One region of the Paenibacillus sp. J2R1T-4 genome, then DNA from elsewhere that is predicted to be linked to it. Evidence: riboswitches for the same ligand, from Rfam matches in the RefSeq annotation. Region 1 holds a riboswitch; the other holds the start of a gene.
What was found. Region 1 has a riboswitch for ZMP and ZTP ahead of AC58QD_RS18385 (bifunctional 5,10-methylenetetrahydrofolate dehydrogenase/5,10-methenyltetrahydrofolate cyclohydrolase). Riboswitches for the same ligand answer to the same signal wherever they lie in the genome.
Positions count from the first base shown of each region.

Region 2: it holds a riboswitch for ZMP and ZTP, as region 1 does, so the genes downstream of both, AC58QD_RS24430 (DJ-1/PfpI family protein) here and AC58QD_RS18385 (bifunctional 5,10-methylenetetrahydrofolate dehydrogenase/5,10-methenyltetrahydrofolate cyclohydrolase) in region 1, are expected to answer to the same signal.

Region 1 covers NZ_JCAUBA010000010.1:224,811-227,909, forward strand. Annotated here, with positions in the region: gene AC58QD_RS18380 (MFS transporter) at 1-1,088, opposite strand, end outside; ZMP/ZTP riboswitch at 1,199-1,279, shown strand; gene AC58QD_RS18385 (bifunctional 5,10-methylenetetrahydrofolate dehydrogenase/5,10-methenyltetrahydrofolate cyclohydrolase) at 1,381-2,256, shown strand; gene AC58QD_RS18390 (cyclodeaminase/cyclohydrolase family protein) at 2,249-2,893, shown strand.
Region 2 covers NZ_JCAUBA010000017.1:156,453-159,551, forward strand. Annotated here, with positions in the region: gene AC58QD_RS24425 (methyl-accepting chemotaxis protein) at 1-496, opposite strand, end outside; gene AC58QD_RS24430 (DJ-1/PfpI family protein) at 590-1,177, opposite strand; ZMP/ZTP riboswitch at 1,246-1,326, opposite strand; gene AC58QD_RS24435 (heparinase II/III domain-containing protein) at 1,631-3,099, shown strand, end outside.

The DNA.
Region 1 (3,099 bases):
GCTCCCCCAACGATTGGTCCAATCATGTTACCCAGACTGAGAAAGCTGCTGTTGAAACTATAGGCGCGGCTCTCCATCCCATCAGGCGTGAATTTACGAATTAACGCATTAACGGAAGGGAGCAGCCCTCCCATGAAGATCCCGAGCATGAAACGAACGGCGAAGAGCTGCCATACATTCAGCACCAATGCTTGCGGGATGAATGTAAGAGCCGAACCGATTAATGAGAATAGCAATATTTTGACTTGCCCAATACGATCACCCAATCGTCCTAGAAGCGGAGAGGCGATCATATTAGAGATGCCTGTAATTGACCCGACTAATCCGGCGAAGAAAGCTAGATATTCACCCTTGCCGTGAAGCTCCTGCACGAACAATGGCATTAACGGCATCGAACTTAACAAGGAGAATTGAATAAGCAAGGTGACGGTGAAAAGCGCCATTAATTGCGGAATCCCGCTTAATTCCTTGAACCCTGCAATAATCGAGACACTTGGTTTCCTTGCAGCATCCGCCAGGTTGAAGTTCTCTTTGACGACGAATAACGCTAACATCGATGCGATAAAGAGCAATCCGCCCGTAATGTAGAATATGGGACGGAAGCCAATCCACTCTGCTAGCAGTCCCCCCATTAAAGGACCCAGAATCGTGCCGGCGACTCCTCCTGATTGGAGGGTCCCCATTGCAAAGCCCATACGATTCTTAGGTGCAGTCGCTGACATTAAGGCAACAGCCGCCGGGACGTACCCAGCAATCGTGCCGTTAAGAATACGCAAGAAGAGTAGGTGCCACACATTGCCTGCCAGTCCCATTAAGGCCATGACGATAGCCATCCCGAAGCCGGATCGAAGCAGCATCACCTTACGTCCATAACGATCGGCTAACTTTCCCCATAACGGCTGGAAAAAGAACGAAGTGATGAAGTTTCCGGCGAACACTAAGCCTGCCCAGAAGGATACTTTATTCGGATCCGTAATGCCCAATTCTTGAATATATAAAGGTAAGAAAGGAATAACCATCGTCATTCCAGCCATTACCAAAAACTGACCGAACCATAGTACGATCAGATTAAGTTTCCAGTTTGCCATTAAGTTGCCTCCAGGTGTTCCATGATGCATGCTTTATTATAGCATTAACGATGGACAATCATACAAGTTATTTGGTATTGTATGGGTATTACATAAGACATACTTACGATTACGGTCTGGGTAACTGGCGAAGCGTGGAGTACCACGGGGGAGCCCTGACTGTCATAATACCGTTCGCCTGGGTAGAGTATTTGGAGCTGACTTGAGGCCTGCTAATGCAGGAAGCCGTCAACTTGGAATGCTTTTTTTTGTGTTTCTGGATCATCTCACACAATGAAGGAGAGGATTAGGAATGAGTATTCAATTGCGAGGAAAAGCTGTTGCCGAGGAACGTTATGAAATTGTAAAAGGTAAGCTTGAGCTGCTGCGGCAGAAGAATGAGACGATTAATCTGGCTGTGCTCCTGGTAACAGGCGATCCAGCTTCGGCTTATTATGTGCAGGCCAAGCGACGAATTGCGGAAAGGCTTGGGATTGGATTTCATTTATATGAATTCAGCCCGGCATGTTTGGAGACAGAGTTGATTAATTGTATTCAACAATTGAACGAAGATCGTTCCATTCATGGCATCATGCTGGAGCTGCCGTTACCGCGCCATATTGCTACGGCACGAATAACAGAATTGCTGTCTCCCTGCAAGGATGTAGATGGCGTAACTCCAGCAAATAAGCTGGCACTGCTCACAGGTGCTCCAGGTCTTGTACCTGCAACACCACAAGCTTGTATTATGCTGGCCCAACATTACGGATATCCACTAGAGGGTCGCAATGTAACTCTAGTTGGCCGTGGACAAACGGTCGGGATGCCGCTATTTCATCTATTACAGCGAGAAAATGCAACAGTCACTGTCTGTCATTCTAGAACACCGAATATCAAGCATCACCTAGCACATGCAGACCTCGTTTTCGTAGCGGTCGGCTCCCCGGGGATTATCAACCAAGAAATGACTCATGAACGTCATGTCATTATTGATGCAGGCATCAATGAGCTGCCTGATGGTTCAATCGTCGGAGATGTTGAGGCTTCAGTAGGTGAGATTATTGCGGCCTTTACTCCTACACCAGGCGGCGTGGGATCGCTGACAACCGCGATCTTATTCGAAAATGTGCTAAAGGCATACGAAATGAAAGCAACTATGGAAGTGCAGGGAGGAATGAACGATGAGTGAGACCAATCAGCCGCAGCTGGATCATAGTATTCGATCTTTTCTGCAATCAGCGAGTGCAGCAAAACCGACACCAGGGGGAGGAAGCATAGCAGCACTTGTAGGTGCGTTAGGTGCTTCCATGGCCGCAATGGCCGCTAACTTTTCTACTGGTGCGAGGTTCAGCTCGATATCAGAACAAGTGGACGATGCTTTAAGACATTTACAACAAACGGATAGGGATTGCGAGGATTTACTCGAGGCAGATATTGTTTCCTTTGAGCGGTACATGACAGCAATGAAATTACCCCAAGTGACAGAGGAGCAAAAAGAAATACGCAAGCAAGCAATTCTTACAGCGTCCATGGAAGCTGTTTCTATACCTCTTCGTTTGATGGAAGTGTGTCTAGAGGCATTGAGAGTAACGGAAGTGTTAGCGCCTCTTGCCAATAAGAACGTCATCTCCGATCTAGGAATTGGGGCATTACTATTCGAGGCTTCAGCTCAATCCGCGTTGCTTACAGTGGACATCAATCTGGCTGCGATGCAGGCTTCTGAGCTGCGCAGTGAATATAAACATAAGAGTGAAGGCCTGATAAGTGACATCGTGCGACTGAAGGACAATATCGTCCAACAGGTTAGACAGCGGATCATGCAATAGGAACGGAAATATAGTCCAATAAAACGCAAGACAAAACATCCATACTATGGTAATTTGTTCGGAGAAGCTTAACAAAATGACTATCTGGATTATTTATCTCGACTGGGCGACAAGTTCCACATCACGTTCGAGCATAATCCTGCAAAAGTGTCCAGGGAGGAGCTTGCTCAATGTTACGAGTGTGCCGCCTTGCTTATTCAAAAAAG
Region 2 (3,099 bases), on a different contig from region 1:
CCCCCACATATTTGTATACTTTCGGATCAATCGTACGAGGTTGTGCTGGCTGGACTACCACTTCTTTTTTCTTAGAGATAAGATCCATAAATTCATAGGCTTGTTGCTTGGGATCGGCGGAAAAATTAAATTTTACATCGGGTCCCGCATTCGTAAGGATCGTATTACCTTGACCGTCCGTTATCCAGATATCATCGATCTGCCCTTTCCTCGAAAGTGCGGCCACCTGATCGAAGGGCAGACCTTTTTCGACTAACAAGGACAGCAGCACAGCTTGGCTGACCATTTCCTTCTCCATCACATCTTCTGCGGTTTTGCGCGCGATCAATGCGTTTTCGATTCCGATCTTCGTCACTTCAAGGGTAGCGAAGCCTTTGCTCTTCATACTGTCCGCGGTTTGCCCGTATATGAACCATGCCATCGATATTGTGACGAGACTGATGACTATCAACACCGGCCAAATGATCTTATGCTTGAGTGAATGTAAACTCAACACCTTCAGTACCTCCTGGATGTAATAATATGTAATTTCATGGTCCTGAAGATTATAACATGATTCCTTTTACCTATGAGAGTCAAAATATGTCGATTAATTGTCTGCAACTTGCTTTCCCGCTTCATAATACGGATAATCCATACTCACTTGAACTTTTCTTGCGGCATCAGCTCCGCACAAACGCTCAACAACATAGAGACCCAAGTCGATTGATGTCGCTACACCTGCACCTGTATATACATTGCCGTCTCTCACAATTCTCTCCTTCAGAACCTCCTGGCAGTAGGGAGCTAACAGCTCGTATGCGTGCAGATTCGTTGTTGCCCGTTTTCCTTCCAGAAATCCAGCTGCTCCCAGTAACAAAGCCCCTGTGCAAACCGAAACCAGCATCTTCGCCCCAGCCGCCGTCTGCAGCCACTTGATGAACTCGGCATCGAACATGAGCTCCCTTGTACCTGGGCCCCCGGGAACGAAGACAAGATCATACCCGGACAAATCCGGCAACACGAGCCCTGCATGGATCGTCAAACCCCGCTCATCCCTGACCGTTTCCCGATCAGCGCATAGATCCCAAGTAACATCATCCATCAGTTTCAGGAATCGTAACCTCGTAATAGCGTCATAGAAACCTACAAAATCCAAAGCCGTCACTCGATCAAATAATACAAAAGCGATTTTCATCCCGTACCCTCTCCTTCGGAAATATAGTTTGCTGAAAACGAAAAAAGAGCGCATTGATCTCTCGATCAAGCACTCGCCCAGGCGTCCGGCATTCGATTCCGCTGCGCTCCCCCATGGTTCACCATGTTCCGCCAGTTGCACAGCGATTGTTTCAGTTGGGTCTATTTTATCCAATATTCTGAATATTTTCAACAATGGATTTCAAGTAACATCCTGTATCTTTTTCAACTGTGCTGTAATGGCAGCAGCGGTTCTGCTCTTTTTCCAGTCTTTATAACGCCAGCAGTTGAGTCGTAAAAGTGCAAGTCGACATATTTCCCAGGAAATAAGTGTTTCGACAGCGGATTTTGTTAGTCCTATATAACTATGTCACTTTAAAGCTTTACATTATGTTATGATGACAGCATTAGGCCTAATCGTTCTTATTTCTTTGATGCAAAGGCGGGATCACGGATGAGTGTCAAACAAAGAAGCACCTACTACACACCTGAAAAAGTAAGCAGCGTAAGGCGTAATGTTGCCAAGTATGATTGGGCGAAGCTGGAGCTGGATGAAGCTGTTTCTAAGGCGGACGTCTATATCGATCTCGGGTGGGAGCAGCTGTGGAATTTACCTGCCCCCCAAACGATCCCCCGCAGCTATGCGGTGAATCAGAAATTAGGCTGCCCGATATGCGGAGATGCTCATCATGCTTATGGTCGGTGGCCGTGGGTAGCCGATACATTGGAGCAACCATGGAAGCTGACTTGTCCCAGCTGTCAGTCTGTATTTCCTTCCAATGATTTCGCTGCTTACTATGAGAGTGCTAAGGATGAAAATGGTATTTTTCAGCCAGGACGAGGGGATAAGAAGTATCTGGTTAATAGACTGTACCCGGATCGTGACGAGAGCTGGGGTGTTGATGACGGATATGGCTGGAAGGACGAGGCAGGTGAGCAGTGGACTTTTATTGCCTTCTACTCTCATTGGAAAATATGGATCCGAATGATAGATGTGAACGGGAATCTCTTCCCGACTTCGAAGTATCCTTGGGCGCACGGTGGAATGGTAGAAACGGCTATTCTTCAATTGCGAGATGCCTATCTATATAGCGGGGAGCTGAAATATGCCCAGGCAGGAATCGTGCTGCTTGACAGAGTAGCGGATTTGTACCCTGAACTGGACACAGGGGTGTTCTCTTGGGAGAATGGTTTCCTGAATTCGCATGGGATGACAGGTCAAGGCAAAACAGTCGGAAGCATATGGGAGACTTCTATTGTTCAATCGTTTGTTAGCGCTTACGATGCATTCTATCCTGCGTTGATAGAGAGTTCGGAAGTGCTCGATTTCCTGGCTGCCAAAGCTGCGAAATACAAACTATCCAACACTAAATCCACCATGGAACTGATTCGCACGAATATCGAGGACGGAATCCTGAGACAAGTGTTTGAGGGAGTGAAGAAAGCACAGATCAGAGGAAACCATGGGATGCACCAGAATGCACTCGCGCTCGCTGCAATTGTGCTTGATGAGCCAGGGACGACGGAGGAATGGCTGGATTTTGTGTTCCGAGAAGGGAAAGCTATTCCGCCGGAAGCAGGTGGATGGGCGATAACAGGGGGCAATATGCTGCATGCTCTGGTGTGTGACGTTGACAGGGATGGCTTTGGCGATGAAGCTGCTCCTTTGTATAACAACATCTGGGTTAATGCCTACAAACAAGTAGCAGATATTATGTTCGGCTATGACCGGTATCCGCAAGGTGATTTTTATCGAAATGCCAAGTTCAGGCAGATGTTACGCGCGCATGCAGGGTTAATCATGATAGATCGATACATGCCGCAGGTTGGGGACAGCGATTCTGCCGGGAATCCTAATCTTTTGTATAAGCTGGATGATGTGGTGCAGCTGTTCGAGAAGACCGGTGAACCAATCTATGCCCA